4 regions of the Marinobacter sp. ST-43 genome follow, and region 1 is predicted to be linked to each of the others. Evidence: predicted binding sites of a transcription regulator. Region 1 holds the regulator's gene; each other region holds the start of a gene.
What was found. Region 1 encodes sigma-54, which starts transcription at its own class of promoters, with help from an activator protein. Its sites were predicted from a motif close to ANTGGCATNNANNTTGCTNT; they were not measured.

Region 2: the regulator sigma-54 is predicted to act here: its motif matches at 5,666-5,685, upstream of QPL98_RS17610 (TorF family putative porin).
Region 3: the regulator sigma-54 is predicted to act here: its motif matches at 3,600-3,619, upstream of QPL98_RS02140 (PEP-CTERM sorting domain-containing protein).
Region 4: the regulator sigma-54 is predicted to act here: its motif matches at 2,218-2,237, upstream of flgA (flagellar basal body P-ring formation chaperone FlgA).

The regions. Positions count from the first base shown of each region.
Region 1 is NZ_JASSVO010000002.1:101,041-109,129, forward strand. Features, by position in the region: gene mlaE (lipid asymmetry maintenance ABC transporter permease subunit MlaE) at 1-437, opposite strand, end outside; gene QPL98_RS04680 (ATP-binding cassette domain-containing protein) at 434-1,246, opposite strand; gene QPL98_RS04685 (KpsF/GutQ family sugar-phosphate isomerase) at 1,421-2,410, shown strand; gene QPL98_RS04690 (HAD family hydrolase) at 2,410-2,979, shown strand; gene lptC (LPS export ABC transporter periplasmic protein LptC) at 2,976-3,575, shown strand; gene lptA (lipopolysaccharide transport periplasmic protein LptA) at 3,559-4,125, shown strand; gene lptB (LPS export ABC transporter ATP-binding protein) at 4,103-4,828, shown strand; gene QPL98_RS04710 (RNA polymerase factor sigma-54) at 5,017-6,546, shown strand; gene hpf (ribosome hibernation promoting factor) at 6,620-6,928, shown strand; gene ptsN (PTS IIA-like nitrogen regulatory protein PtsN) at 7,017-7,487, shown strand; gene rapZ (RNase adapter RapZ) at 7,542-8,089, shown strand, end outside.
Region 2 is NZ_JASSVO010000023.1:37,202-45,290, forward strand. Features, by position in the region: gene QPL98_RS17595 (efflux RND transporter permease subunit) at 1-2,058, opposite strand, end outside; gene QPL98_RS17600 (efflux RND transporter periplasmic adaptor subunit) at 2,073-3,257, opposite strand; gene QPL98_RS17605 (TolC family protein) at 3,307-4,608, opposite strand; gene QPL98_RS17610 (TorF family putative porin) at 4,896-5,624, opposite strand; gene QPL98_RS17615 (OprO/OprP family phosphate-selective porin) at 5,906-6,991, shown strand; gene QPL98_RS17620 (TonB-dependent receptor) at 7,403-8,089, opposite strand, start outside.
Region 3 is NZ_JASSVO010000001.1:447,771-455,859, forward strand. Features, by position in the region: gene QPL98_RS02125 (GNAT family N-acetyltransferase) at 1-225, shown strand, start outside; gene xrt (exosortase) at 238-1,791, shown strand; gene QPL98_RS02135 (glycosyltransferase) at 1,733-2,803, opposite strand; gene QPL98_RS02140 (PEP-CTERM sorting domain-containing protein) at 2,871-3,551, opposite strand; gene QPL98_RS02145 (PA14 domain-containing protein) at 3,700-5,664, opposite strand; gene QPL98_RS02150 (tetratricopeptide repeat protein) at 5,785-8,089, opposite strand, start outside.
Region 4 is NZ_JASSVO010000001.1:772,576-780,664, reverse strand. Features, by position in the region: gene QPL98_RS03720 (pilus assembly protein PilB) at 1-366, shown strand, start outside; gene QPL98_RS03715 (flagella synthesis protein FlgN) at 438-908, opposite strand; gene flgM (flagellar biosynthesis anti-sigma factor FlgM) at 916-1,242, opposite strand; gene flgA (flagellar basal body P-ring formation chaperone FlgA) at 1,370-2,071, opposite strand; gene QPL98_RS03700 (chemotaxis protein CheV) at 2,263-3,192, shown strand; gene QPL98_RS03695 (protein-glutamate O-methyltransferase CheR) at 3,228-4,055, shown strand; gene QPL98_RS03690 (LysR family transcriptional regulator) at 4,090-4,989, shown strand; gene QPL98_RS03685 (hypothetical protein) at 5,110-5,475, shown strand; gene QPL98_RS03680 (cupin domain-containing protein) at 5,533-6,201, opposite strand; gene QPL98_RS03675 (isochorismatase family protein) at 6,223-6,753, opposite strand; tRNA gene QPL98_RS03670 (tRNA-Ser) at 6,956-7,046, shown strand; gene QPL98_RS03665 (AEC family transporter) at 7,216-8,089, opposite strand, start outside.

The DNA.
Region 1 (8,089 bases):
CTTGGAGCAATGACCCTGCGCAGAGGATCCACCCCCATCATTTCCATGCTGGAAAGCTGTTCCGTCGCCTTCATCAACCCGATTTCTGCCGTCAGGGCGGATCCTGCACGACCGGCAAACAGCAGGGCGGTCACCACCGGCCCCAACTCTCGCACCAGCGTTAAGGCAATCATCTGGCCAATCGCCGACTCCGAGCCGTAGTCACTGAGAATGGTATAACCCTGAAGCCCTAGCACCATCCCGATGAACAATCCGGAGACCACCACAATCGCCAGTGACAACACGCCGACTGCGTAGAGCTGTTTGACCAGCAAGGGAAAACCTGTAGCAGGCCTGGGGACTCCTGCCAGCACACCGAACAGAAACTGCCCGGAACGACCAAAGGAGGCGATGATCGCAAGCCCGAGACGACCCAGGCCGGCAATACGATCCATCATGAAGACAGCCCTCCCACACCAAAATCAGCCGCCGCATCGCCACTCGGGTAATGGAACGGCACCGGGCCATCAGGCTGCCCTTCAAGAAACTGCTGAACCCGCTCAGACGGATGTGCCCGCAGCTCCTCGGGAGTGCCCTCACCGATCACCTTGCCGTCGGCAATAATGCAGGCGTAATGGCAAATACTCAGGGATTCCGGCACGTCGTGCGACACCAGAACGCTGGTTAGCCCCATGGAACTGTTGAGATCCCGGATCAGCTTGACCAGCACGCCCATGGCAATCGGATCCTGCCCGGCAAAGGGTTCGTCGTACATGATCAACTCCGGGTCGAGTGCGATACTGCGGGCCAGTGCGACGCGCCGGGTCATGCCACCGGACAACTCTGAGGGCATCAGCTCTCTGGCACCACGCAAGCCCACCGCCTCCAGCTTCATCAGAACAATGTCCCGGATCATATCCTCGGGTAATGACGTGTGCACCCGCAGCGGGAAGGCAACGTTCTCGTAAACACTGAGATCGGTGAACAGCGCGCCACTCTGAAACAGCATGCCCATCTTCTCGCGCAGCTGGTAGAGCGCCTTGCGCTTGAGCCCGGGCACGTCGTGGCCTGCCACATTCACCTGGCCCGAATCCGGGCGAAGCTGACCTCCAATGAGCCTGAGGAGCGTGGTTTTACCGGTACCACTGGGCCCCATGATGGCAGTCACCTTCCCTTTGGGAATATCCAGACTGATTCCATCAAAAATCCGGCGCCCGGAACGGGAAAACACCACATCCCTAAGTGTTATGTACGCAGATGACTCCATAATCCATCCCTTTCAAGGAGCGCCTACATTATGACAAGCTCTCCCAGACCTCAATTAAAGCAACGTAAAATGTCTTGATGGCAATGATCAGAATCCCTGATGCAGGCGAGCCGGGGGCACCAGAAGTGATATACTTCGGCCTCAAATCCCAGATCGAGCAGACAGCCAGCCGACATGACCGAATCAAATACCTTCAACACCCAGGACTTTTGCAACTCGGCCCTACGGGCAATCCGCATCGAGCGCGAAGCCATTGAAGCGCTGGAAAGCCGTATAAACGGTGACTTCAGCCGCGCCTGCGAGGTCATCATGGCCTGCAAAGGCCGGGTTGTGGTGACAGGTATGGGCAAATCGGGGCACATCGGCAACAAGATTGCCGCCACGCTCGCCAGCACGGGCACGCCCGCCTTTTTTGTTCATCCCGGCGAAGCCAGCCATGGCGATCTGGGCATGATAACACCCCAGGATGTGGTCATCGCCATATCCAACAGCGGCAGCACCAGCGAAGTGGTCACCATTCTCCCTCTGATCAAGCGCATGGGCGCGCCATTGATCAGCATGACAGGCAAACCCGATTCCGTACTGGCACAGGAGGCCGTTGCCAACCTGGATGTCAGCGTGGCCATTGAAGCCTGCCCCCTGGGCCTGGCACCCACCTCCAGCACCACCGCCACCCTGGTCATGGGGGATGCCCTGGCCGTGGCGCTGCTTGAAGCCCGGGGATTCAGCGCCGAGGATTTCGCGTTCTCCCACCCCGGCGGCAGCCTTGGACGCCGCCTGCTGCTGCGGGTATCCGACATCATGCACACCGGTGACCAGATTCCTCAGGTTGCCGAGGGCACAACCCTGAGCGGGGCACTGCTGGAAATAACCCGCAAGGGCCTGGGTATGACCACGGTCGTTAATGCCGCCGGCACCCTGACGGGCATCTTCACCGACGGCGACCTGCGCCGGACCCTGGACAAATCCGTGGATGTGCACACTACCCCCATCCAGGACGTGATGACCCGCAACGGCAAAACCATCCGGGCAGACCACCTGGCGGCAGAAGCCTTGAATATCATGGAAGAAATGAAGATCAACGCCTTGCCGGTTACCGACGCAAACGGCACCCTGGTGGGCGCCATTAATATGCACGACCTGCTGCGGGCCGGAGTGATTTGATGACTCAGACAGCGCATCCGTTACAAACCCACTGGGACGCAGCCCTGAAGGCCAAGGCATCGGGCATTCGCCTGATCGCCCTGGATGTGGACGGCATCATGAGCGATGGTCGCCTCTATTTCAGTGCCAGCGGCGACGAACTCAAGGCCTTCAACATTCTTGACGGCCTGGGCCTGAAACAGCTGATGCAGGCAGGCATCACCGTGGCGGTGATTACCGGACGACGTTCTCCCCTCACGGAAAAGCGAATGTCGGATCTGGGCATCCCGCATCTGATGCAGGGTCGCGAAGACAAGAAGGTCGCATTGCTGGAACTGATCCGGGATATGAACCTTGAGCCGGAGCAGATTGCCTACATGGGCGACGACCTGCCCGACCTGCCCGCGCTGCGTTTTGCCGGCCTTGGCATCACGGTACCCAACGGCTACTGGCTGGTTCAGCAACACGCCGACTACTGTACCCGCAGCCACGGTGGACAGGGCGCTGTGCGCGAGGCCTGCGATCTCCTGCTCTGGGCTCAAGGGCACCTGGACACCACTCTTGCTCCCTATCTGGACGAGCCAGCATGATCACCGAGCGGCTTTTCGGCGATCGTGGCAAACGGCGGGTTACAACCCTGGCCCTGGCCGTCACCGTAACAGCAACCGTTTTTTTGCTGTGGCAAAGCGACGAGCCTGTCAGCTCACGGAATGCCGCCAGCGACCTGCGGGGGCCCGCAGAACCCGACGGCTTTGTGGTGGGCGGCCAGTACCGTGCATGGGATGAGCAAGGCAACCTCCAGATTGATCTCACAAGCCCCAGAATTGAACAGTTTGAAGAAACCGGCACGGCTCATCTGGACACGCCGAGAGCCCGGCTTTTCAGTGAGGGCAGCCCCGAACCTTGGCTCATCGAGTCCAATGAAGGTAGCCTTCAGCAGAACAATGAAAAGCTGGAACTTACGGGGAACGTCCGGTTGACCCGACAGTCCGAAGGCCGCGAAGCCGTTCTCGAAACCGAGGCACTGACCCTGGACAACAGCAACGGCACCGTCTACACAGACCATCCGGTGTCCATCACCGAGCCTTTCGGCGTCACCCGCTCCACCGGCATGAAAGCCTGGATCGACGAACGCATTCTCGAACTCAACTCCCGGGTAGAGGGACAATATGAAACCGTCAGGTAAACGATCTTTCTGCCGGCCAGTGATTCTGGCCATGGCATTGCTGGCCGGCCCTGTATCGGCATTCAATCTGGATTCAGACATCCCCATCAAGGTCAGTGCCGATTCTGCCCGCCTGGACGATAGCGCCGGTACGGCCGTTTACACCGGCGCTGTCGAACTGATCCAGGGCGAAACCCGGCTGGAAGCGGATCGGGTGGTACTTTACCGGAACCAACAAGGTGTCAGCCGGATTGAAGCCGCCGGCAACCCCGCCCATTACCGGCAACCTGGCCAGGAAGGCGAAGGCATGACCGATGCCAAGGCCCTGAACATCACCTGGTCTGGCGATGAAAACCTGGTCATTTTTGAAAGACAGGCCGTCATCGAACAGGGTGGCAACGTATTCCGGGGCGATGTCATCCACTACGACACCGTTCGCCGCGTTGTTACTGCGGAAGGCGGCACGCCATCCGACGGCGGCTCCGGCCGGGTGGAAATGGTGATTCAGCCTCGTAATTCAGCTCAATCCAGTGACGGGAAAGGTTCGGATGGCAGTTCTCAGGGCCAGTAATCTGGCAAAAAGCTACAAGCAGAAAAAAGTGGTGCTGGACGTTTCTCTGGAAATTCGCTCCGGCGAGATTGTCGGCCTGCTCGGCCCCAACGGCGCCGGCAAGACCACCTGCTTCTACATGATCGTGGGCCTGGTGCCTGCGGATCACGGCCGGATCACCATCGACACCCAGGACATCACCCCGCTGCCGATGCATGGCCGCGCCCGCAAGGGCATCGGCTACCTGCCCCAGGAAGCCTCCGTGTTCCGCAAACTGACCGTACGGGACAACATCATGGCCATCCTCGAAACCCGCAAAGGCATGAGCCGGGCGGAACGGGACGCCAAGCTGGAAGAGTTGCTGGAAGAGTTCCACATTACTCACATCCGGGACAGCGTGGGTATGGCACTATCCGGCGGCGAACGCCGCAGGGTTGAAATCGCCCGGGCGCTGGCCATGGAGCCTGCCTTTATTCTGCTGGACGAGCCCTTCGCGGGCGTAGACCCCATCTCAGTGAGTGACATCAAGCACATCATCCGGCACCTTCGGGACAAGGGCATCGGGGTCTTGATCACCGACCACAACGTTCGGGAAACCCTCGACATCTGCGAGAATGCCTACATCGTTTCCGGAGGCCACATCATTGCCTCCGGCAATGCCGAAGCCATTCTGGCAAACCAGCAGGTGAAAGAAGTATATCTGGGCGACGAGTTCCGGCTCTGACCTGATAAAACAGGGTTTATCCGAGGCCTGATTGTTTTGATGATCTGTAGCAAGTAAACTCGGCAAAAAACTTGCTTATACTGTTCACAGACAATGGCAAGTAACCAGCGTACAACATTTTTTTCGGCCTGTGCGCCGGCAAAGCAACAACCGGGATGCCCACGAGTTATGGATCTTGAGCCATGGTTATGAAAGCCTCATTACAGCTTAAGCTGGGCCAGAGTCTGACCATGACGCCCCAGCTGCAGCAGGCTATACGCCTGCTGCAGCTTTCTACCCTCGATCTCCAGCAGGAAATCCAGCAGGCGCTGGAATCAAACCCCATGCTGGAAACCTCCGAGGACGATGAGCACGCTGAAGGCGACGAACGCGAAGAGCACGAGCACAGCGAAGCTTCCGGCTCTGAGACCACCCAGGACGACAGCCACCAGGACGCGAGCCCGGACTGGGACGAAACCGAGAACGGCCCAGACTGGTCGTCCGAGAACGATATTCCGGACAACATTCCTGATGATCTGCCGGTTGATACCGCCTGGGATGACATCTACCAGTCTGCCCCGGCGCCGGCCAGCAAGGGCGAAGACGAGCACGAATCGGATTTCGAGACTCGTAATTCGCCCACCGAAACCCTGCAGGATCACCTCGAGTGGCAGCTGAACCTGACGCCCCTGAGCGAGCGGGATCAGGCCATTGCCCACGCGCTGCTGGATGCCGTGGATGAGCGCGGCTACCTGACGTCTGACATCGAGGACATTCACGCAGGGCTGCTGGACGAATCCGAAGAAGATCCGCTGGAACTGGACGAAGTGGAAGCGGTACTCCACCGCCTGCAACACTTCGACCCGCCCGGCGTGTTCGCTCGGGATCTCCAGGAATGCCTGCTGATTCAGCTCAACCAGCTGCCACCGGATACCCCCTGGCTGCGCCAGGCGAGACTGGTGGTTACCCAGTTCCTGCATCTGCTTGGCAACCGGGACTACGCACAGCTGTTGCGCCGCAGCCGGCTCAAGGAAGACCAGCTGAAACAGGTACTGGCCCTGATCACCAGCCTGAACCCTCGCCCTGGCGATGTCGTGGACCGGGCCGAACCGGATTACGTTATCCCGGACGTCATCGTACGCAAACACGAAGGCCGCTGGCGGGTTGAACTCAACCCGGAAATCGCTCCGCGTATCCGGGTGAATGCCAGCTACGCGTCACTGATCCGCCGGGCTGACAGCAGTGCCGATAACACCTACCTGCGCGACCAGCTGCAAGAAGCGAAATGGTTTATCAAGAGCCTGCAAAGCCGGAATGAAACCCTGCTGAAAGTGGCCACCCGCATCGTTGAACACCAGCAAGGGTTCCTCGATCAGGGCGAAGAAGCCATGAAGCCTCTGATCCTGTCTGACATTGCCCAGGCGGTGGAAATGCACGAGTCCACGATTTCCCGGGTTACCACCCAGAAGTACATGCACACGCCCCGCGGTATTTTTGAGCTGAAGTACTTTTTCTCCAGCCACGTCAGCACCGCCGAGGGCGGCGAATGCTCGTCTACAGCCATCCGGGCGATGATCAAGAAGCTGATTGCCGAGGAAACCCCGAAAAAGCCATTGAGCGATAGCAAAATTGCAGCCATGCTAGGGGAACAGGGAATCAACGTGGCGCGGCGTACCGTGGCCAAATACCGGGAGGCCATGCATATTCCTCCCTCGAACGAACGAAAACGCCTGGTTTAAACTTTCGCCGGTGCAAGATGCACTGGCACGCAAGCCGGCAAGCACGCCGGCAGTATGACAACAGGAGACGCCTATGCAACTCAACATTTCAGGCCATCACGTAGAACTGACTCCCGCTCTGAAGGATTACGTCAACACCAAGTTCGAGAAGCTGGAGCGTCACTTCGACCACATCAGTAACTGCCAGGTCACACTGGAGGTCGAGAAGGTGCGCCAGATGGCGGAAGCCACGCTGCACGTGATTGGTGGTGAGATTCACGCAAAGGCAGAAAATGAGGACATGTACGCCGCAATCGACGCTCTGGTCGACAAGCTGGACCGTCAGATCCTCAAGCACAAGGAAAAGAACGTAGACCGGATGCACGGTAACGGCGGTCGCTGAAGCGCGAACCTTACCGGGTGTTTCATGAAACGAGCTGCGGCGGGGCTAACCGGCCGCAGCCTTTTTTTTACGGACATGCAGTCGATCCATGAGCGAGCCATCCCTGACCATCGACAATATTCTTGCCCCTGAACTGACCCTGTGTAAGGTGCCGGCCTCAAGCAAGAAACGTGTGCTGGAGTTCATCGCTGAACGGATTCACTTTCAGGATGAAATCCTCAGCGACACCCAGATCTTCAACAATCTGGTCTCCCGCGAACGGCTGGGTAGCACCGGTATCGGCGAGGGTATTGCCATCCCCCACTGCCGACTGGAAGGCCTGGACCGGGTCATCGGCGTGCTGATGACTCTGGAGGAGCCGGTAGACTTTGATGCTATCGATAACCAGCCGGTAGATCTGGTGTTTGCACTGATCGTCCCCAAAGAAGCCACCAGTGAACACCTGGAGTTACTGAGCCAGCTGGCGGAGCGCTTCAATGACAGCACCTTCTGCGCCCGGCTGCGCCAGTGTGAAGATGCCGCGAGCCTTTACCAGCGTATGGCGGAGAGTAATCACTGAGATCAGCCTGATATCTGGACAGGCTGCCAGGCAGATTGAAGGAGAAACAGTCCCATGAAGCTGATTATCGTCAGTGGCCGATCCGGTTCCGGCAAGAGTACGGCTCTGCATGTGCTGGAAGACCTGGGATTCTACTGCATCGACAACCTGCCCATTGGTTTGCTGTTCCCGCTGACCCGGGAGGCGGCCACCCAGGAAGCACCGGGCCGGCTGAAGAAAATGGCCGTCAGTATTGATGCCCGTAATCTTTCTGCCGAGCTGGCCAATTTTGAAACCATCTACCAGCAACTGAAGCAGACCGGTGTCGAGCTTGAAATCATTTTCCTGGATGCCGACGAGCAGTCACTGCTGCAGCGCTTTCACGCAACCCGCCGCAAGCATCCGCTGAGCGATGACAAGACGTCTCTGCGGGAGGCAATCACCAACGAAAAGCAATTACTGGAACCCCTGTCAAAGCTGGCCGATCTTTACGTCAACACGACCGGGCTCTCCATGTATGAGCTACGCGACATGATCAAGCAGCGCGTGGCCGGCCGCAAGGATCAGGAACTGGCACTGCTGTTCCAGTCCTTTGGCTTCAAACATGGCGTGCCGGTGGATTC
Region 2 (8,089 bases), on a different contig from region 1:
ACCGAAAATGCTGGCGACCAATTGCGCCTGAACGCCCGACAGAAGTTCGTCGGTACGGAGTTGAATCGGCTGGGACAGATTGTTGGCAAGCCCTGGGACTCGTTCATTCAACGCTTCTGCGATCTCGCTCTGAAGATCCTCATAGCGCACATCCTCTCTCCACTGATCCAAAGGCTTGAGGTTAACAAGCGTCGCCACTACGTTTACCGGCTCAGGGTCGCCTCCCACCTCGGCTCGACCGATCCGTGCGTAGGTGCCTGTTACCTCGGGAAATTCTTCCACAACGGACTGGACTCGTTTGCCATATTTAATCGCGGACTCCAGGCTGGCTCCCGGCGGCAGTGTTGAGCGGATCTGGAAAGTGCCCTCCCTCAGGGTGGGGACGAATTCGCTCCCAAGATAGGGAAACAGCAGGAGGCTTCCGACAAAGGCCAGCACTGCAACGCCCATCACCACCTTTGGCGCCTTGACGACCACATTGACCACCGGTTTGTAAAGCCGGTTAAGGAATAGAACCAGCTTCGGCTCCTTATGGTGCCCACCCATCCTGAATGAGAGCGAGGCCAGAACCGGCACCAACGTCAACGCGAGCAGCAATGCGCCGATCAGAGCGAAACTGATGGTGTAAGCCATGGGCGAAAACAGCTTGCCCTCGACGCCCTGCAGCGTAAATAGCGGCAGAAAAACGATAATAATGATGCCGATGGCAAAGACGATCGGACGAGCCACTTCCCGTGCGGATTCACCAACAAGCCTGAGCACGCTGATTTTCTCGTCCGATCGCTCTTCAATATGTCGGAAGATGTTCTCTATCATCACCACAGCGCCGTCCACCATCATGCCGATGCCGATAGCCAGCCCGCCCAGACTCATCAGGTTGGCCGACAGGCCCGACATGCGCATAGCAATGAACGCAAAGAGTACAGACAACGGCAACGTCGCCACCACGATCAGTGTGGAACGAATGTTTCCCAGGAACAGATAAAGGAACACCAGCACCAGAACCGAGCCCTCAAGCAACGCTTTCTCGACAGTGCCTATAGCCTTGCCCACCAACTCCGCCTGGGAGTAATACGCTTCGATCTTCAGACCCTCCGGAAGTGACTTGTTCAGGTCGTCGATTTTTGCATTGACGTCCTCAAGCACCTGGCTGGTGTTGGTCCCGATCAACTTCATCACGTAACCGCCAACGGACTCCTCACCCGAGGACACCTCCGCGCCGCGGCGAATTGCCGGTCCAAGGCTAACCTCTGCCACATCCCTGACATAAATAGGAGACTCTCCCTCACTCTTGGACACAATGATGTTCTGGATGTCCTCGATGCCCTCGGTACCTGAATTAACCCAACCGTAGCCGCGAACTATATACTCTTCACCTCCTCGCGTAATGAAAGAGGCGCCGACGTTCCGATTATTCTGGGTGAGGGCGCCGCGAACGTCAGACACTGTCAGGTTCCTTGCCTGAAGCTTCTGCGCATCGATATTGACCTGATACTGTTTTACCTCGCCGCCGATGGACAGCACACCGGTTACACCCGGAACGGTTCTGAGCTGCGGCTTAACAATCCAGTCCTGGATCGTGCGAATTTCCTGCAAGCTGTACTGGCTCTCGTCCTCAGCTTTCAGGGAATACATCAGGATACGTCCCAAGCCCGTGGTGATGGGTCCTAGTTCGGGTTCCCCCATGCCCTCCGGGATCTGGCGCTTGGCTTCTGAAAGCCGTTCGTTTACCAGCCGCCTGGCGAAGTATATATCGGTGCCATCTTCGAAATAGATGGTCACCCGGGAAAGCCCGAAAATCGACGTGCTCTGAACCTTCTGCAACTTGGGGATGCCGTACATGCTGATTTCAATGGGATAGGAAATCAGCGTTTCAATATCCACCGGCGACAGACCAGGACTGGCAGTAAAAACCTGAACCATGGTAGGCGTCGCGTCGGGAAATGCGTCCACCGGCAGTTTTTGAAATGAAAATACCCCGGCAACGATCACGGCGATAGCAAAAACAATCGTCATCAGACGGTTGTTCAGCGCATAATTCACAATTGCGTTAACCATGTTCCCCCCGGGTTTTAGTGTCCGTGAGCGGCGCTACGGCCACTGGCGGTAATGGCCGACATCAGATCAAAAGCGCCTACTGAAACCACTTCCGTGCCCGCGCTGATCCCGGACTTGATCTCAATCAAGCCGTTTGCTTCCTTGCCAAGCGTGACGGGAACAGCCTTGTAAGCCCCTTTCTCATCGCCCGGAACAAACACAACAGATTCACCGCTAATGGTTTGAACCGCATCATCCGGAACCAGCGGCAGTGATGCCTCCGCTTCCGTCATGATTCTGGCGGTGGTATAGGTATTCGGGCGAAGGTCGCCCCTGGGAGACTTCAGTACAACGCGAACGGGGATGGTGCGGGTCTTTCCATCCAGCATGCTCGACACCCAGGATACCTGCCCACTGTGAAACCGGTCAGAACCTGAATCCCTGGAGGCAATCTGAACCTCGTCTCCCGTTGAAATCTGGTCAATATCGGATTCCGACACCTGAAGAATGGCCCACAAAACCGAGGTGTCTGCCACGATGAAAGGCGTATCCGATGGACTTAACGTCTGACCCAGCCGGACAGGCATCTGTTCGACACGCCCCTCAATGGGTGAGCGAAGCGCGTATTGCGCCAGCCCCCCACTGTCACCTGGCGACTCACTACCGTATACCGCCAGTTGTTCCCGCACGGAATCGTACTCCGCTTTTGTGGCAAGGTAGATCGCCTTGGCATCAAGAAATTCTTCCTCGCTGGAAATACCTTGGTCCTGCAATTGTCTTTCGCGATTGTAGTCTGACTCGGCTGCTTCTTTACGGGCCTCCAGCGAGATCAACCGGGAGCGAATCCGGGCCAACTCCACACTGTTCAAGGTTGCCAATAGCTGCCCTTTCTTGACGTAATCCCCCAGGTCAACCACCAACCCCGTCAACTTTCCTTCCAACAGCGGACCAACCTCGGCCACGCGATCCGGCACATACTGAATCTCGGCAGGTGCCGTAACAATTGCGCCAGCGCGCCCCTTGGCAGCCGTCACCGTCTCAATGGACAATAACTCTGTCTGCTCCGGCGTCAGATGGATCTGGCGGGACTGGTTCTCCTCTCCGGCATGCTCGACGCTTTCATCACCGTGTTGGTCACCTCCAGCTTCTCCGGCAGCGTATGCTTGCTGCAGGCTCAGAATGCTGGCAACTATTAAAAATATCTTCAGATTGCGAATCATTCATTCACCCTCGCTATTTAAAGAACGGTCAGTTTTGAATTTCGTACCCTCAGGAACCGGCTGACATCGACAGAGCACCTCCTGTGCTTATCTCCAGCGCCCGGACGGCATCGATATAATCATTCTGCGCCTGAACGTATTCCTGCCTTACCGACAGGAGATTGTCCTGTGCTGCCAGAACATCCGAGGCACCGACCTTGCCCGCCCGAAATGCTTTCTGCATCAGTTGTAATGTTTCCTCTGAACGCTCCAGGATCGACTCGTTCATCTGGCGCAGCCGAACGGCGGTGGATTTATACCGGGCCACAGCCGACACAACCTGACGCTCTGTAGCCAGGCGCAAGGCCTCTGCCTCAAGCTCGGAGGTTTTCAGCCGCGCAGCAGCTTGTCTCTGCTCACCGGAATAATCATGGAAAACGGTCAAAGGCATCGACACCCCTGCACCGAAAAGGTTGGAGCCTTCCTCACGATCATAAAATCCGAAGACTTTCAGATTTGGAATCGTCAGGCTTTTCGCAACTTCAAGGCCAGATTCATCCGCTGCAATTCTGGCGGCCGCCGCTTTCAGGTCCGCTCTCTGACTCTGTGCCATCTCGACAAGCTGGCTGGTCGGAGGCAGGTCTTCGAGCGTCACATCAAGCTCGCCGGTCACCCCAACGGCATCGGAGGGGGACACCCCGAGCACTTCGGTAAGGTCAATTTTTGATTGCTCGAGCTTTTGTTCCGCCGAGGCTTTTTGATTCCGGGCCCTGGCAAGCCCAATGACTGCGGTATTGAGATCAATCCGGGTTTGTTTACCCTGTTTTACGGACATTTCAACCAGGTCTTTGGTGCGTTGCATAAGTTCAACGGCACGGGTTGCGGTTTCCAACTCTTTCTGAGCCAGCAGTATCCGGAAATAGGCGGCCCGCACCCGCGCCTTGGTGGCTACCTTCAGGTATTCAAGCTCCTGTTGCCGGGACGTGAGATTACTCCGGGCACGCGACTGCCCAAGGTCGCCGCGATTACCCATCCAGATCTCCTGAGTAACCCTCACCCCATATTCCAGGGACTCGTCGGCCTGATCCGGGGCCTGACGGGCCCCCAACTCAAACTCTGGATTGCTCGGCGCCCAGCGGCTGGCATGATCAAGCTGTCCCTGCTGTATCGAGACCGCGGCCCGCCTCAAAGCCAATACCGGGCTATTCTCGAAAGCCATCACCATGGCCTGGTTCAGGGAAACAGCCTGGCTGGCTTTGGCCTGCTGATATTCTTTCAGCGACACACTCTCTTTTGCCTGGGCCGACACCATAGGAGAGACGGCCAAGGCTCCCGGAACTATCATCGCGCACAACAACAATCGTTTGTTCATTCAGTATCATCCTGGCTGTTTGACTGAGGTCAGTGAGTCAGCATTTTTGCGTGGGAATCTGGAACGACCTTACAGACAAACCTTTAATACAGTTTGAAATTCAGGCACCGGATAAGAAATGAGCTTTGGCGGCAGGGGGGGGGGCAGAGGTAAGGGCGAGGATGTCGAGTCACCGGGCGTCAAGGCAGGCGCACGATGGTGGGTTCTTGCATGATAAATAAAAACCGGCCCGTCATTTGGGCCGGCTTTTTATTCTGGATCTGAATTGCTTGTGATCACTTGGCCGATCAGAAACTCCTGCTCCAACCCAGCCAGAACTTCGGATCATCCGAGTTGACAGAGCCAAGCGCGTCGGTTGACTCAATGTCCGCGTACTCCACGTTAACACTGAAAGAACCGAAGTTTCCCGCATCCTTTGTAACGTTGGCGGCGACGTGTGAATAACTTGCCTCGCCGACAGAAGCCTTGCCGTCATCAGCGAAGTCGTAATAGCCAAGCGTCACACCGGCACTGTAGCTGTCCTCCAGAGGCACCCCAACAGAGGCGTAGTAATAGGCATCCCCCTGCACGAACACCCCATCACCACTGGTGTCGCTGTTGATCGTGTAGGCCAGGCCTACAGCAGCAATGCCATAGCTGATCTCGCCGTAAAGTTCGCCGAAATCAATGGAGTCCGGCGCGTCAGGATACGCATAATAAATGTACCCAACGTCATAACCCAGTTCTTCCACAGAGCCGGAGAATCCGGCATAAAGATCAAGCTCATAGCTGGTGCCGTCACCAAAATCGACATTGGAACCCCAGCCACCGGCGTAGAAGCCCGACGCATGCTCATAATCCAACCCTCCCTGGACAGCCGCAGCCCCGTCTGTCTGGGTGACGCCCCGGAACAGATAGTTGCTGCTGGCGCTCACATTTGAGCTGACGTCAGCGCTAACAATGGCGGGCGCAGCCTGAAGTGCTGCAAGCAAAGTGATACTGATAAATCCGGATTTGGTGAAAAACTGCTTCTTCATAATGGATACCTTCGGTTGGGTTTCATTGCTCCAAATATGATTTAGCAAAAGTCTTGCCACATCTTATTTATTCTTGTTTATCATTATGATAGAGACAAATCGGCACATTCTGAGCTTGCCCCCGAAAAACGACCGCAACACCTAGCGCCCCAGAACCTGTCACCGGCCCGGACCAGCGCCCTGTTTTGATGCATTCTCTGTAACCATTCTGTAATCTTTGCCAAATAGACTTTAATCGCGCTCCAACACACACAACCAAACCGAAAAAGGTGAGACAGATCATGAGCAAGAAATATTTGGGCTTGGCTTTGGCGATTTCTGCCGCTTCTGCTGCACAGGCCGGAACTGTTACGACCAGCGGCGAAGACCTTGTGATCGATACCGACAGCGGTATCAAAGTGAAAGTGTCGGATAACTCTGCGTCTTTTCAGCTCGGCGGGCGCCTTCAATGGGATTACGACGCCACGCAGTCTGACGACAACGGTGTTGACACTACCGATTTCGATGTGCGCCGGGCACGCCTCTACGCCAAGGGCCACTTTGGCGACTGGGCGTACAAGACCCAGTTCAACGTCGCTGAAAGTGATGGCGCCGACGGCGGTACTGCTGAAGACCTGTACATTCGTTACATGGGATTTGGCTCAGCTGCAACCGTGACTATCGGTAAACAGAAAGAGCCATTCGGCCTGGAAGAATTAACGAGTTCAAAAGACATCTCAGCGCTTGAGCGATCTGCCATGACCGAGCGTTATGCCCCCGGTCGCAGCGGTGGCATCCAGCTCAGCGGCAAGGGCAGCAACTGGACCTACGGTATCGGCTATTTCGAGGCAGACGGCGATGGCAGCGACGACTTCAATAACACGGCAGTAACCGCGCGGGGCACATTTGCACCCGTTCAAACGAATAATGCTGTTGTTCATCTTGGCGCGGGCTATACCACGCGTGATGCCGACACTCAGGCCGATGAGGTCGATACGTTTAATCTGGAGCTCGCCGGCGCTTTCGGGCCCTTCCATGCCCAGGCCGAATATTTCGATTCCGAGGAAGGCCAGGTGGATGTTGATGGCTATTACGTACAGCTTGGCTGGATCATCACCGGCGAAAGCCGTCCTTACAAAGCCGGAGTATTCAAGCGGGTAAAACCGGCATCACCCAAAGGGGCCTGGGAAGTTGTTGCCCGCTTTGAGGATGGTGACGGAAAATACAGTGACGTGGGGTTGGCCACAACTGACGGCGAGCAAACGACACTGGGGCTCAACTATTACGCCAACAATAACGTCCGAGTTGGCGTGAGCTATATGGATGGGGAAGAAGCCAATGGCACTAGTGGAGATGAAGTACGTGCAAGGTTGCAATATGCGTTTTGACCGCATGGCGGGTTCTTGAATAAGCTTACCACTTGATTAGGGCACTGGTACGGGAAACATTGCGATCAAAAAACAATCGGAAAATTCAGTTAGAGTTCAGTTTAGCTTGATATAGTTCTTGCGAGTTAATGAAGTACTCAGGTTTTTAGGGCAGATATTCATCTGCCCATTTTTTTGTCTGCCCCGCTCTGAATAGAGCTCATCTGAAGTTTCTGGGTACATAGCTATCTGGCAATAATCAATTCCTGAAAAAGGGGCGCACCGACGCGCACGTGGAGTCGTCTGGCAGTCTGTCGGGATTAGGTTGTTAGGTCTCTCATAGCCAGAAAACCCCGGCTGGAAACCAGGGCTATGACAGAGAGAGAATGCAAAGGCGAACTCGCCGCCGATCAGTTGGCCTTGGGTTGTTGATCAGAAATTAACGCTGATCCCCAGCGAAGCGGTACGTGGCATGTTTGGCCTGGCGCCATCGGGCAAACGTGAAACAATTTGCTGTTCATCGAACAGGTTGTCCACTTTCAGGAAGACATCGGCACTGGCGGTCAGTGCGTAGCGGCTGATGAAATCGACCAGGAACAGGGACTCGGTCTCGTCCAGTTTCGTGGCGGTGTTGTTGCATCCCGCGCTGACACACATCTCATCGACGTAGGTAGTCACCAGATAGTTGTCCCAGCCGCTCTGGTGCTCCATGCCGACCCGCAGGCTCATCTGGTTTTCCGGAACGTCTTTGAGCTGCTCGCCTTTTTTCAGGCCAGAGGCAGCATTGTCCTTGCTGATTTCCGCCTGGGTAAAGGTGTAGGTAAGGCTGACCGGAAGGTAGAAGTCGCCCGCCTCGGTGCCGGTCTGGAGCTGGAATTCCGCACCGGCAATTTCAGCCTCGCCGGTTATAAAGCTGCCAGAGGTGGCGCCATTGCTGCACGGCGAGCCCACGGAGCAGTTTTCAGCCTTGTTGGAAAAGTCGCTGTAGAAGCCGATCACTTCCGCGAAGAACGCATTGCCAAAGTAGCGGACGCCAGCCTCCCAGTTCTTGCTGGTTTCCGGTTCTTCGTTTGCCCTGGCACCACCCCCGAGAGGGGAGAAACCTCGGTGCACGCCGCC
Region 3 (8,089 bases), on a different contig from region 1:
GGTTATGCCATTGAGCGATCCTTTCAGGATTCGAGCATTGTCAGTTACGACTTGCTGGCCGGGTCCGGGAAAAATAAGTTCTACAAACAGCACTTCAGAGGGGAGCAGGTGTTGTTTACCACCGTTGAGTATGTTCGTTCTCCCATTCTTAAAATGGCTTATGGGGCAAGGGGGTGTATGCCGCCCCGTTTAGTGTCCTCAATTAATCGTTTCTTTCGTCTCTGAGCGGGTGTTGTCATGAATATGGAAAGGATGCCGTCTATCAGCCTGATGAGTCGCCTGTGGCCGTTCCTGCTTGTCTTATGTGTGCTGGCATTCGTTACTTTTCCTACTCTGGAAGGAATCGTGACGCGATGGGTAAAGTGGGACGAATCATACTCCCATGGTCTTTTGTTAGCCGGCGTGTCGCTGTATCTGATCTGGCGAAAGGCGAAGGCCAATCCGGTGGCCCCGGGCTTCGCCCCGGTTTGGGTTCTTCCTTTGATAGCGTGTCTGCTTGCCTATTGGGTAGGGGGGTTGATTCGTCTTCAGGCGCTTCAGCAATTGGCGTTGGTGCCTCTTTTGTTTGCTGCCTGCGCGACGCTGATGGGGTGGCGCCAGGCTCGCTGGTTCATTGTGCCGCTGGGTTTGCTGTTTCTGACCATTCCTGTGTGGGATTTCCTGGCCTGGGCGCTACAGGTAATTACCGTTTCCGTTAATAAGTTCCTGTTGGGTTTTTTCGATATTGATTTTGAGGTGGAGGGCGTTTTCGTTTACCTCATCGGTGTCGGAACCTTTGAAGTTGCTCATGGATGCTCTGGACTCCGGTATCTGCTGGTGGGGCAGGCGCTGGTTCTGATTTATGGCGAGTTATACCTGTCGAGGTTACGATCCCGCATCACGTTATTCTGTTTGGGGGTGGCATTCGCTCTACTTGCCAACTGGATCCGGGTGTTCGTCATCATCTACATGGGGTATGAAACGAACATGCAGTCCGGCCTGATCGAGGATCATGAAAACTTTGGCTGGTGGGTGTTTGCGGGCACGCTTGTTCCCCTTTATTTTCTGGCTCGTCAGCTTGAGAAACGGGACGACCAGGTTGTTGCCAGCCAGGATAATGACGAGAAGCAAGATCACGCTAAACCCGCAGGTAAAGCTACCGTTGCTGTAACGGTTGTCGCGCTGTTGGGGCTGGTTACCTGGGTTGCTTTGCCGGACAAGCGAGGCAACATTGCTTCTGAACCCGAGGGGTACGCCATTGATTTAAGTGAAAGGTATTCCCCGGTCTTCGGATCTGCACTGGAGGGGTGGCGCCCCAACGTTCTCAATCCAGACAGAGTGTATGCGCAGACCCTGTTTGACCGTTTGCAGGCCCGCGCAGGGCAAGGTTTGGGCACAACCTACTATCTCGGCGCGTTTACCTATGACTATCAGAGGCATCGTGCGGAACTCATCCAGTACAGCAACCGCCTTTATGACCGTGATTTCTGGATTCCGGAAGGCTTCTTTGATGTTGAAAACAGCCTGAATATCCCGGTGCAGGGAGTCACCCTGAAACATCGTGTTTCCGGACAACGTGTGCATCTGGGGTATAGCTACTTTGTTCAGGGGCAGTGGGAAACCGATCAGTGGCGCGCGAAGCTTGCTCAAGTGGGTGGGTTCTTCAGTGGCCGTGATGATGCCTCTTTACTCATCTCTGCAGTGGCGTGCGATGGCTGTGAGGTGGCTGCAACGCTTGCTGAGTTTATCGAGTCTACCTTTCCGGTGATTCTTGAGCAGATTGATCAAGAGGTGGTGCGATCAGATCGTTGAGTTGGCTCTCTAATCGGGACAGAAACTGTTCGTGATTTGTTGAATACCATTCGATTGCCAGCCTGGACATCTGGGCCAGCGTGGCCGGTGGCTGGTCTATCGCAGCTTGAATGCTCCGCTCCAGAGCTTGCTCTGAGACAAGGTAACGGGTGCCCAGGCGAAACGTCAGGTTTCTTTCCACATGTGCCAGAAAGCCTCTGTCCTTCCCAACCAGCTCGTTCATGGGCGGTGCATCAGTTGTTATTGTAATACAGCCGTAAGCCATGGCCTCTGCCAGTACCTGGCCATAACCCTCCACCTCAGAAGGTAGTACCGCGAAACCGGCCTGGGTCCAGAGTGTGTTCAGTTCATTGTTCGTGAGATTTTTCTCTACCCTGATATTGGCGGCGGGGGTGGTGTCCAGATGCTGGGAGACAACGACCAGTTCTGGCCATTCAGGGTGCCTCTGCCAACATGCCATAACACGCTGCGTGCCCTTGAACTGACTGTTGCCGGCTACATGCAAAGCCAAACGGTAGTCTTTCCTCTCTGAGCTGGTCCGGGCGCTAACTTCACCGCCGGTAAATCCCAGATATTGGGTGTCTGCATGTAAGGCGGAAAAAATTGATACCGCGTGGTGTGTTTTGCAGAGTATACGGTTGGTAAAGCTGAGGTAGGGACCTCTCGACTCAATGAACCATTCCTGGTTAGGGATGAGCCAGTGGTGTCGGCCAGCAGCCAATTGAGATATCCAGATATTCTCGAGGTGAATGACGAGATCTGCCTGTTGAACCGGACGTAGTAGCCTGAGCAAGCCGATCTGACTGCGATAGAAGAGTTTGCTGAGAAATCCGGGGCAAAATCGTTCTAATGCCTTGAATCGATAGGCTGAAAGGCGGGAACGCCATACGGGAGTAGGGGGCAGTTGAACCTGCCTGGCCTGGTGCCCAAGCTGCTGTAGGGCTGCTTCCAGTATCCTGGCATCTTTTTGCAGCCCTCTGCCGCTATTGGCATAAACAATCAGTACATCCATGAACCTGACCTGAAATGAAAAAGCCCTGCAAGTGCAGGGCTTTTAAAGCGTAGCATAGAACTCGATGTCAGGCTTTTTTACGGCCTTTCATCCGGACGGCAATGCCAGCGAGACCAAGGCCAAGCAGTGCCAGCGTGCCAGGCTCGGGAACCTTGGTGGCACGAACTGCGATCACCATATCGTCATGGTTGTCATCGCCAACATAGCCATCGTCCAGGCTGATTACGAAGTAATCTTCTTCAACATAGAAGAGGTTGAAGTTGGTGCTGGAGTTCGGTTTGGCGATGTTGTTGAACTGACTGCCGTTGGCGCCATCGTTGTTGATGGTAACTCCGCTGCCGTTGATGAACTTGAAGTTCAGCAGGGCGTCAAGACCACCGTAGAATACGGCGCTGAACTGGTCATCAGGATTGCTGTTGGTATCGAATACCAGAGTGTTACCCCAGTAAAACTGGTTGTTGTCGTTCGCTTCTTTACCCAGGTAGGTGAAGGTCAGCTTGAACGGATCGGAGCTGGTGGATTTCAGGTTGTGGCCGAACAATACGGTATCACCCACGTTGTACAGAGGTGCATCCGCTGTCCAGGTACCACCTACGCGAGTGGCGTAATCGTTGTCTCCCGGAACACTTTGCTCAGCTACAGCGCCAGGTGCGTTTGCATTGGCAACAGAATCGATATAGGCAGCCTGAGCTACTCCCGCAAAACCGACGGCTGCAGCCATTGCCAAGCCTTGAGTCAATTTTTTCATTTGAGTCACTCCTCCAGTGAGTGGTCTTTGCGTTACGTCATCCTCTAATAAGCAGGCTTCGTGCCAAAATTTAAGTCATTGAATATTAATGAACTTTTCTGGCCGCTGCTGTTTGGTTGTAAAATAACTCGACAACCAGAATGCTCACTTAGTTAACCTGATGCTCTACCGGATCGGACGGTTCACTACTCAATCCATTGATATCAATTACCTGAATCGTAAAGTACCAGGTGCCGGGCGCCAGGCCGGTAACCGTGGTTGAGGTTGTGCCTGCCGGCACCTCCAGAGTTTGAGTCAGGTTTGCAGCATCCTGTCCGTAGTTGATCCGGTAACGGTCAATTTCGCTCAGCGAAATGCTGCTGCCGTCTACCCTGGTGCCCGGAGGCGTCCACGATAGTGTCACACTGCCGCTGGCATCGCCGGTACCACCGGGCTGGCTGGTGACCGGTGATTCTGGCTCCGATACGGTTTCGAGCGTGTACGGGTGCAGGCCCGATTGATAAGCCTCAAGAACCGTCACGCCGCTATCGTTAAGCACCCGGCTCGCTGATGGTTGCATCAGGGGGAGTCCGTAGCGAAGTTTGTAAAGATCGTCGATGCCGTCGTTCAAGGTGCTTTCGGCGAACTCGCTGTCCAATGCCAGATGCTGGACGGTGTTGGTCGTGGATATGGCATCTCCAGTGGCGGCGTCGGTAATCGCCAGTTGTGCGGTGGCACCCCAGCCGAACTCAAAGTACTCCATGGTGATGGCAACGGGGGTCCCTGCTTCGAGACTCGCGGTGGCGTTGTAGCTGGTGGGGGATTGGTTCTTCCACTGATCAATGACGGTAGACCCGTTGAGGAAAAGCCGAACACCATCATCCGTGGTGGTGGTGAAGGTGTAGTCCCGGGTTCCTTCATTGTGGGGGGGTGTGAACCATCCCTGCCAACGCACGCTGAACCGGTCCTTTGGAAGCTCCGCTGCCGGGCTTCCACTATTCCAGTTGAAGTCGACGGTCGCATCCCGCTGACTGTAAACGAAGCTGTCAAACTCGGTGCCTGTGAAGTATTGGCCGACGAATCCGGTTGCATACACTTCCTGGGGGGCAGGGAAGTCGCTGGCATCGGTGGGATTGGTGCCGGCCTGGTACTCTTGCAGGATGGTGTAGCCATCACCGTCAAGATCTACATTGGCATCGCCCGGGTTGGTGGGGTCCGTGCCATAGGCGTATTCGTACCCATCCGGAATCCCGTCGTTATCAGTATCTTCGGTGCCGGGATTGGTCCTGGCCCAGAACTCATCCATGGCGGTAAGCAGATCATTGTCGGTATCGGATTTTGAATCGGCGGCATTGGATGGATCCAGCCCGTACACAATCTCCCAGTTGTCGTACAGATCATCACTGTCCGCATCAAGTGGTGGGTACTGGCTGTTGAATGAGAGGCCCTGTTCAGCGTCAAAGTAGCCGATTCGGTAACCCTGATGGTAGGCATCTTCGGTTGTCATCTCGGGGGCCGAGTCAGGGGCTTTCTGGGCGTAGCTATGTAGCGCGCTGCCGCTGATCACTTGCTGAGAGATGCCGGGGCCGGACCAGGCGACGGTAAAGTGGTCGTCCCATCCACCTTCCTTGTGTCTGAATTCAAAGTAATATTTTTTGCCGGCCTCCAGATATTGTACGCCGGAGGTTTGTGAGGCGTAGCGGGTGAAATTATCGAGGGGCGTGGACATGGTGGAGGCGATCTGAACCGCACCGTCCGGGTTCTGGGAATCAGATAACCACAGTTGTGTCTGATCGTCGCCACTGATGTAAAAGGTGTATTCGCCCGTTGCGGGGGGCTCGATAAAGCCCCGGATCAGTGTGCCGTAATTATTGGCTCGGCTGGTGGCTTGGCGCAGTTGGGTGAGTTCAGTGATTTCATCGGGCGAATCCGGATATTTCTCTGCGTCCAGCATGCCCTGAACGTAGTTCCCGGAGATACCGTCAAAATACCAGACATCGACCTTTCCCGGTTCGCTCGTCTCTGGTATCGCGGCTGTCGGTGGCAAATCCTCAATATCCCTGAACTGCCAGTTCTGACAGCCGCTGAGCAGAACCACCACGGTGCCTACGCTCAACACTTTGATAGCAGCCATAACCCACCTTCCTTGCTATTGGAAACAATATGTAAAGTATTGTTGCAGTGTGTCAGGGCTGCCACCGGCGGCTAGGAACGTTTCGTTATGTCCTCTCTTTGGTTATAGCGCGAGTAATGATTAGCCGTTGTTGCCTGTGCTGAACTTGTCCATGATCTGCTGGGCCGCATCCGTGCGGCCGGTGGCTCGATAAGCTTCGGCCAGATGCATGGCAATTTCCTGGGAATCCGGTGCCAGGGAATGGGCTCTTTCCAGTACAGCCAGGCTTTGCTCGTGTTCACCAGCCTCGAACAGGATCCACCCATAGGTATCTGCAATCGCAGCATTTTCGGGCACCAGTTCGTAGGCGCGTTTGGCCAGTGATGCCGCTTCGCTGTTGCCGGCCTCATAATACAGCCAGGCGAGATTGTTCAGCGCCAGGGCGTTGTCCGGGGTCAGTTGCAGAACCTGCTGGTAGTGCTCAATGGCCGCATCCGTCTGGCCTGCTTGCTGGGTTTGAAGCGCCAGTGTAAGCAGAATTGACGAATTGTTCGGGAATTGTTTGTTGGCTTCCTGCAGTGCTTCTATCGAATTCTGAGATCGGCCGGCGTTAGAGAGTGCGCGAGCATGGGCGATGGCCAGTTCCGCCGTTTGTCGCTTGGCCAGCGCCAGTTGATAAAGCTCAGCAGCTTGCTGATGTTCGCCCTGGTTCTCGTAATAGCTGGCTTCTACCTGGTAGGGCGCGGGGGAGTCCGGATGATGCTGCTTGGCATCCTGCAGCGCGCTTCGCGCGGCGGTTGCGTTGCCATTGCTGAATTCGATGGCAGCCACTTTTAGGGCAATGGCCTCGTTCTCAGGGAAGAGCGCTCGTCCGCGGCTCAGGATCTCCAGAGCGCGCTCGCTGTTGTCGCGCTGTGCCATTTGAGTGGCAATGCCTTCATACACCGCAGCGACCAGCGGTTCAGACGGTGAGGGCTGGTCTTCGCGTTCTCTTTCCATCAACCGGGCGGTCAGTTCATCGGCTCGCAACGTATCGTTGTTGATCAGCGCGGATTCCAGAAGGATCAGCCGCGGTCCGTTTGCCTCAGGGTGTTGCGTGCTGATTTCCTGCATCAGCCCGGTCAGTTGATCGCGCTTCATCACACCGGCAAGGGCCTGAATGGCGGGCAGGTTGTTCGGGTTGGTTTCGACCGCCTGGCGGTACCAGGTAATCGCCTGCTCTGTGTTCTGCTGTTCGCGGGCAAGGTTGCCCAGAGCTACCAGAGGAGCTGCTTCTTCCGGGTGTTGCTTGTGCGCCCGCTCAAAGTAGCTTGCCGCCTGTTGGGTGTTGTTCAGGCTGCTGGCCAGGTTTCCCCGGGCGATCAAAGCCGCCATGCTGTCCGGATTGGCTTTAAGCCAGGTGTCCAGGGTGTCTGTTGCCGCCTGCGAATTGCCAGACAACGCCTGGGCCTGGGATGTCAGGATTGTGGCCTGCAGGGCCTCCGTGGCATCCGACGGAATCTGACTGGCCTGTTTGATGGCATTGGCGAAATCTCGGGTTTGAGTGAGATAAGCCGCATAGCGCAGACGCAGGTTGTGGTTCTCCGGTGCCAGTTCCAGCGACTTCTCCAGGAGCTGGCGGCCACTCTGGTCATCGCCAGAAGCCAGGCTTGCAATGCCTACCAGTGCCAGTGTTTGTGGATCGGCGTCGCTGCCCTCCAGGTCTTCCAGCAGTGATTTTGCGCCAGCCGGGTCGCGCATGGATATGCGGGTGGCGGCCAGGAGTTTGCGTACTTCATCGGCGTTTTCCATATCGGCCAGCGGTGCAAGCAGTTTCTCCGCCTCCTCGGGGCGGCCTTGCCGATAACGTATTACGCCCAGCATCAATGCGCTTTGTTGATGATTGGGAACCTGGTTAAGGACTTCCTGCAGATATCTGGCGGCGGTATTCAGGTCGCCATCATTATAGGCTGAGGCCGCGGCTTCCAGGTTGCTTTTGATCGTACCCGGACCGGACTTGGCGAGGATTTCCTCGTAGACAAATGCCTCCGCCGATTTGCCCTGCTCACGCAGAACGGTGATCAGGGCCGAAATGGTCTGGTATTTCCGGAAGGTCATAACGTCGAACTGGCCAATTGTCTCCAGTGCGCGTATGTACGCCTGTTCTGCTTCGGCCCATTGTTGCCGGGCATGGGCGAATTGCGCTTTCCAGAGCCAGACGTCCTCGTGTTCAGCGTCAATTTCTATGGCTTTCTCAAGGCGTTCCTTCGCAGTGTCGAAGTCGCCCTTGGCCGTGGCAACCCGGGACAGGCCGACCATGGCAACAACGTTATTGCTGTGTTTGTCGAACGCGCTCTGGTAGGCCTCTTCGGCTTTGTCAAAGTCGCCGCTGGTCAACCAGGCGCGACCTTTCAGGTTGTCTGCCTGCAACTGTTGATCCGGAGAGGGCGATGAAATCTGGTCCAGA
Region 4 (8,089 bases), on a different contig from region 1:
ATTGGCCTGATGGAGCGCCTGGAGGCCGTGTCTTCCATGCCCGCCAGCGCCCGGGACGATCTCTCAGGAGAATCTCCCGATGTCGATGTGGTGGAAGGGATCAGACTGGCGGCAAATGTATTCGTGCCGGTGCTCAGCTTTCTGGATTCCGAGCTTACAATTACGGGTGTGCATTACCGGGACTCAGAGCCTCGCTACTCGCTACAGGAAGACGGAGGCCTGAGGCTGGCATTTCCCGAGCGTATCGAGGAAATCCGGATGGATAATATTCGCGTGATGGGCGGCCAGACTCCACCCATGGGCAATGTCAGCATTCGCGATATCCGCTTTCACCCGGATTCCCAGATGACCATCTATACGCGTTGAAGACCTTGCCCTGAAACGAAAAATGCCCGGAAGATCTCCGGGCATTTCGTTGTCTGTGAGCGATGGGTGTATCAGGCGCTGGCCAGAATATTGGTGCTTGAGACGTTGGTCTGCTGGCCTTTGGCACCATAGAGCTTCTGCTGGGCGGAAGCACCTCGGAAGATGTCGGTAAGGCGTGACAGGCGCTTTTGCAGGTGGCCAAGAATTCGGCCGTTGTTCTGATTCACGGCCTGGCATTCGCGCAAACGGGTGTCGGCTTCTTTCCAGAGTTGGTACAGCTCATCCATACCAGCGGCGCGAATGAAGCGTGATGGCTCTCCGGCATTGGGCTTGTAGCCCATATTCACCAGCAGGTGAATCTTCTTTTTGGCGCGGTCGCGTATGCCTTCAAGAATCTGTTTTTTCCGGCTGGTCATTTCCTGGAGGGGTTGGATATCCGCAGAGGAGAGCACGGATTTTTCCTGGTGGAGTACTTCCGCCAGCAACTCAAGCTGGCGGATATCTTCCTGAAGAATCGCTTTCAACTGTTCATGTGCAGTCATGCTTTACTCACCCGAAAATGCTTTTATCCATCTCAAGCATTTTCTGGGCCAGTTTCTGGGCATCTACCTTGTAGGTGCCGTTCTCAAGAGCAGAACGAATCTGTTCGATGCGGTCATCGTCCATTTCGGGGTAGTCCCCCAGCTTCTGCTCAAGTTGCTTCAGGTTTTTCGCCTGATTGCTCAGATTCACGTTTTCGCCACGGGCAGCGGGGCTCTGGGCCTTGGCTTGCTCGCCTGTGGGCGCCTGTGACGTTTGATTGCCTGAGGCTTTGTCGGCCGTCGTGCGCGTGGTGTTGACCTGGCCGGGGCCAATTCCATTTAAGTCAACTGACATATCAATACCTGCTTGCCTGGGGCCACACGAAAGTGGCGTATTCGGGTTTATATCTGCTTAACGGCAAATCCGCGCCATACTTTAGTTACAAAACGGAAAACATTTGCCGCTCTTGCTGTTTGCCGCCTTACATCGGAATTTCGACCCGCCCGGGTCCAACGGCACGAGCTTTGACTGTCCGGGACGAGCGGAGATTTTCCACCAGTACCTGTTCTCCAACGCCCGCGCTCGCCAGTGCCTTACCGCGAGATGATACCGAAAATGAGCCTGAGCGCGCGGTGATAATAACATGGTCACCCCGCTCAATCGCGTTGGGAGCTTCAAGGAGATCCGGGGTCATTACCGTGCCGGCGTTCACCGGGCGGCGCATCATCATGCCTGAAACGGACTCTTTGCGGGTGAGTACGCCGCGACGACTGGCATTGATCTGCACCGAATTTACGGTGACCAGATCCGGCGTCAGGCGCTCTCCGCGCGCCAGGGGACGGGCTGCTATCAGGGCGGGGCCATGAACCTCGACGCTGGTGGTAACGTACATTCTCCAGGGTCGCTCACCACTGCAGGAAACCAGGACCGACGGGCTGGTGGTCTGTAGCGGATCGCCCGCAAACTCGGCGTTCAGCCCCTGGTTGCAGGCAGCAAGGGCGATGCGGCTGTCGATAGCGCCAACTTCGTAGCGGCTCGTGTAGCCATCGGCAGCAAGGGTTCTGGACCACTCTGCCAGGAACGTCTGGGCAGCGTCACGGATGGCTTCAGCACTGGTTCTCTCTGAAGACAGAGTGATTGGGCTCAGTGATAGACACAATGCAGCCAAAAAGATGATTCGCATACGCACCGGTTTGTCCTATGCTGTCTGTATCTGTGGATTTTGTCGAAACACGTTAAGGATTCGGGTTGTCGGGCCGTTAACCCTTAACAGGTTTGCAGGCGTCAAAGATTTGTCTTGGACAGGCCTGAAAACACCTTGCAAAGGTCAAAGCAATATTGATGCCGGTATAGGCACGCCAGGAGTAAAGCATCATGGCAGGGGTATTAGACAGCGTTAACCAGCGCACCCAGCTAGTCGGTCAGAACCGGCTTGAGCTATTGCTGTTCCGTTTGCGGGGGCGGCAGTTGTACGGCATCAACGTATTCAAGATTAAGGAAGTTCTTCAGTGCCCGAAACTGTCGTCGATTCCCAATAGCCGGAGCGTCGTCAGAGGCGTCTCCCACATTCGTGGTGAGACCATTCCCATTATTGATTTGAGTATGTCGATCGGTCTGCCGGGTATTCCGCAAGAGCAGTTGTCTACCAGTTTCGTGATCATCACCGAGTACAACCGTAAAACCCAGGGCTTTCTGGTAACGGGCGTAGACCGGATTATGAATATGAACTGGGAAGATATCTTGCCTCCGCCGAAGGGCGCAGGGAAGGATGTCTACCTGACAGCGGTGACGAAGATTGATGATAAGCTGGTAGAAATCATAGATGTAGAAAAGATTCTTGCAGAAGTTTCTCCGCTCAGGGAAGATGTTACGGAGGAGTTGGTTGCCAGGAGTGCCGAACGTGTGCCGGGCCACTTGCCTGTGCTGGTGGTGGATGACTCTTCGGTGGCTCGTCGGCAGATCGAGCGTTGCCTGACCGCTATAGGAATGGAAGTGGTTACCAAAAACGATGGCAAGCAAGCACTGCACTATCTCAAAGAGATAACTCAGGATGGATCGCGCGCAAATGATCACCTGTCTCTGATTATCTCTGACGTTGAGATGCCGGAAATGGACGGCTACACCCTGGTTACCAGAATCAAAGAAGATGCGGCTCTGAAAGAAATGTATGTAATGCTGCACACCTCGCTGAGCGGTGTCTTCAACCGGGCGATGGTGCAGAAGGTGGGCGCAGACGATTTCATGGCGAAATTCAGCCCGGATGAGCTGGCCGAGCGAGTAATGGAAATTATTGATCAGCACTGATGCTCGGCTGATGGTTTCACCCACGAAGAGATCCAATGAAAGCGGACATAACGCCCCAGGAATACGAAGCCTTTAAAAAGTTCCTGCAGGATGCGTGCGGCATCCTGCTGGGTGATAACAAACAGTATCTTGTAAAGAGCAGGCTTCGGCGCATTCTCGAAGAAAACAGCCTGAATTCCCTTGGAGAGCTTCTGGAACGATTAAAGAGGCCTGGAAGGGCAGGCTTGCGCGAGGTGGTCATCGACGCGATGACGACCAACGAGACACTTTGGTTCAGGGACAACCATCCGTTCCGGATTCTGCAGGAAAAGCTCTTGCCAGAGTTTGCCGAGCGCAGTTCACTTCAGCCGTTAAGAATCTGGTCTTCCGCCTGTTCTACTGGCCAGGAGCCATACTCCGTAGCCATGGTGATTGACGAATTCCGCCGCTCCCGGCCGGGTAAGCTGCGGGATGTAAAAATCACGGCAACGGACATTTCCAAAAGCGTGCTGGAGGTTGCCCGCAGAGGCGAGTATGAAATGATCGCCATTGGCCGCGGGCTGTCCCCGGAGCGTCAAAAGCACTTTTTTACCCCCTCGGCCAACGGTGGTTGGCAGATTCGACCGCAAATCAAGTCCATGGTGGAATTCAAGGAATTGAACCTGCTGGATCGATACATGCTTGGCAAGTTCGACATCATCATGTGCCGGAATGTGCTGATCTATTTCTCAGCGGAGCTGAAAAAGGACATTCTTACCCGGCTGCATGGTGCTCTGAACCCCGGAGGCTATCTGATTCTTGGTGCTTCTGAGTCTTTGAACGGGCTTCCCAATCTCTACGAAATGGTCCAGTGTCACCCTGGCATCATCTATCGCAAAAAATAGCCGGGAACTGTTCAATGCGGAGTAGGGGACCGATGTGGAGAATCTGAACCTCCGACATCTCTATTATTTCTGGGTTATTAGCTGCGAAGGCTCTATTGCCCGAGCCAGCGAGGTACTCGACCTGGCTCCCCAGACCCTCAGCGGCCAGCTTGCGACCTTTGAGGGAGCAGTGGGCGGCCGGTTATTCAGCCGCGAGCGCCGGCAACTGGTACTCACAGAACTCGGCCATATGGTTCGCAGTTATGCCGATGAGATCTTCGAGCTGACCGGTCAGTTGTCTGAAACCCTGAGGGCGGGGCCTGAACATCGGCCGCTTTCCTTGTCTGCAGGCATATCGGCGTCTATCCACAAACTGATCGCCTATTACCTCCTTCACCCGGCGATGAAGCTGAACCGGCCCGTGCAACTGGAATGCCGGACCGGCCGGACGGAAGACCTTCTTCTCAGCCTCAAGCGGAAGGAGCTGGACGTGGTACTGACCGATAGAATGCCCCAGGCAGAATCTCCCGAGCGTTTCGCGGTTCATCCGCTATCCCGGTCTACCATCAGTCTGTTTGCTGCACCCGAACTGGCGGAGAAGCTCAAAACCGGCTTTCCTCACTCGCTCAATCACCAGCCGTTACTGGCGAACGCTACCGATGCGCCGTATTTCGAGAAACTGATGCACTGGTTCAATCTCAATAATGTCCGAATGAACCTGGTTGCCCGAGTCGATGACAGCGCCCTTATCAAGGTGTTTGGTCGGGAGGGACTTGGTGTGTTCGCGGCGCCTACGATGATTCAGGATGAAGTGTGCCGTCAGTATCAGGTGGCTCTGATTGCTTCGCTCGATGAGGTGACGGATCAGCTGTTTGCGGTCTCCCGAAGCCGAAAGCTGGCCCATGAGGGGGTAAGGGCAATCTGCGAGGCTCGTCAGGGGATCTTTGAGCGCTAGGCTTCAAGCTGTTAAAGCATCGAAAAATACGATGTTTTCTGCTTAATAAAACTTATTTTATCGAAGCCTGCACTGCTCCATTATGGAATCGTATTCCGCAGTATCCAGAGGAGCGCAGCTATGAAAACGATTCACAAGTTCAGACTTGAGCCTGGTAAAGAGCCTACCACCCTGACCTTGAGAGAGGGTTATGAAGTGGTGCGCTGCGAGTATCTGGTGCCGCACAAAGCGGTCTTCCTTTGGGTACAGCAGCCTTTGAATGTAACCACGCCTACGGTGGAACGGCAGTTCCGGGTGGCAATGTCGGGTGAGCCGGTTCCCGATCGGTTCCAGTACATTGATACCGCGCTTGACCCGTTCGGCCCTGAGGCCTATCACGTCTTCGCGGTGCCGGCAGGTGAATTACACCTCACTGGTAATGGCCACGAGCGGGCCAGCGATGAAATGCTGGGTGGCGCTGGGTGGCAAGGGCGTTACGCGTCCTGAATATGATCGCTAGCAAGCAGCGTTGCACGCGCTCTTGGGCCCCGTCTGGGGCCCTTTTTACGTTTCAGGGGAGTGGTTTACCGGTAAGTGGCCGGTTTTTACCCAGATGACCGTCTCCTGTTCTACAAACGGATGATGTTGGCTCATATGCGGGCTGCGAATCCAGCTTCCTGGGGGATACCGGCCGTGTTCATCACGGAATTCGCCCGACAGCACAAAGATCTCTTCTCCACCAAAGTGACGATGCGGCTGAAACGCTTCGTTTGGCGGCCACTTCACCAGGGCAACGTGTTCGTGTTCGAATTCGTGCAAAGGCATAACCTGTAAGCCGCCAATGCCGGGTAGCCAGTGGCCGGAATTGGTATCGATTCTGACCGTCGCGGTATCTCTCGGGTCGAACTGATGGAGTTTGACCAGCAGGGTGCAGCCCTCTTCGCTGAACGGTGCATGACTGCTGCCCGGAGGATTCCGGATGTAGGTGCCGGCCGGATAGTGGCCGGTCTCGTCGGAAAAAACGCCTTCAAGCACCAGAATCTCTTCACCCAGAGGGTGTTCGTGGGTAGAAAAGGAAGAGCCGGGCTTATAGCGTACAACGCTGGTAGCGTGGCCCCGCTCGGCTTCCTCTCGGGCCAGTGGCTTGCGCTCAACGCCTGCGGCGGGGCTGGGGACCCAGCGCTGTTCGTGGGTACGAATAACAACGCGCTGGGAAAAATCCATGTTGAGCATAACGTGTCTACCTTCTGTCATTCACTTTATCAGAGCCTGAATGTCCCGGAAGTGTGGGTGCTTGCAGTGAACCATCCACTCGAAAGCCACCATTTCAGTGGTAACAATGCGAGCGCCGCTCTGGTGCAGTCGATCCAGGGCAACGTCCCGATCGAGTTCGCTACGGGACCCGGTGGCGTCGGCCACCACCCATACCTTGTAGCCGGCATCCAGGAGGCTCAGGGCGGTTTGCAGCATACATACGTGGGTTTCGCAGCCTCCGATGACAATATGTTGCCGGCCTTCTGGCAATTCATCGATGAGCCCGTCCGGGCAGGCGTCGAAATGGGTTTTCGCCAGGGTTGTGGAGCAGAGCTCCTTAACGCCTTCAAGATTCGGCCCAAGCTTTTCAGGTAGCTGCTCGGTTGCAATCGCAGGAACGCCAAGCAGTCCGGCGATGGTTGCCAGCGTAATGCAACGCTCAGCAACCGCATCGCCTTCGCTAATGGCAGGCATCAGCCGTTCCTGGACATCAATGAGCAACAGGGTGGATTGGTCAGCTTTCATCAGCATGGTCATTCTCCTGGACGTGTTGAGCGGGTTTCCTGAAAGGATACGTCATGGATCCGGGGTTTGTTATGTCCGAGGCCGTCGTAAGTCCCTTCGGAAAATTTTTTTGATGAATTCAAAACATGGAGTTGCCAAACGCCGCCAAAACCATTAAAGTTTGCGCCCTCAAATGAGCGACGACATCGCTGATTTGAAACAGTTTATTGGAGAGGTGGCCGAGTGGCTGAAGGCGCACGCCTGGAAAGTGTGTATACGTTAATAGCGTATCGAGGGTTCGAATCCCTCCCTCTCCGCCAATACAAAACCCCAGCAGAAATGCTGGGGTTTTTTATTGGCCGATTGGGTGGGTAGAAGCACCCTCGCGGGTTCGACCGAAGGCTGCGCAGCAGCCGCAGGAACGTCGGAGCAAAGCGACGACGGCCCCGAAGGGGTGAGGGCCGCAGGCCCGAATAATCCCTCCTATTCTTAGGCAACTCCTATCGACTGCAGGATAAACACCCCGGTAGTTACCGTCACACTCGCCAGCAATGTCGTCAGCGCGATAATGTTCGCTGCCATGCGATCGTTGCCGCCAAGCGCCTTCACCATCACGAAGCTGGCCGCTGCTGTTGGGCTGGCAAAAAACAGGAACATGAGCCCGAGTTCGCGCCCTTCAAAGCCTGCCAGCCAGGCTGCAAGAGTGCACAGTGCCGGCAAAGTCACCATCTTCCAGATGGATGATCCCACGGCCGGGCCGCTGTCACTGCGGATGGATTTCAGTGAGACCGTTGCGCCGATACAGAGCAGGGCGAGGGGCAGCGTTAGCGAAGCAAAGTAGTCGCCGCTGGTCATTACCCATCCGGGAAGCCTGATTTCAAGGGCTGCAAAAGGAATAGCCAGCACTACGCCGATGATCAGAGGGTTTCGGGCAATGTCTCGAAGGGTGTTGGTCAGGCTCATGGTTTTACCGGGCTGATACGCCAGCAACACGATCACCGATAATGAGTTGTAGACCACGATCACCAAAGCCAGGAGCAGCCCCCCGGCCGAGAGCCCGTAGTCCCCATAGAGGTTGGCTGCCAACGCCAGTCCAACGATGCCACAATTGCCCCGAAACGCTCCCTGGACGTAAACCCCGCGATTCTCTTGCCGGACCCGCTTTGTTGCCCAGAACCAGACCAGGGCAAAACTGGCCAGGGTCGCCAGGAAGTAGAACACCAGCATGCTGATGCTGAGGGTGGTATCCAGGTCGGCTCTGATAATGCTCAGGAAAACCAGGGTGGGGAGTGTGGCCTTGAAAACCAGGGCAGAGGCGGTGGCGATGAAGCCCTGGTCAATCCAGCCAATGCGCCGAAGACCG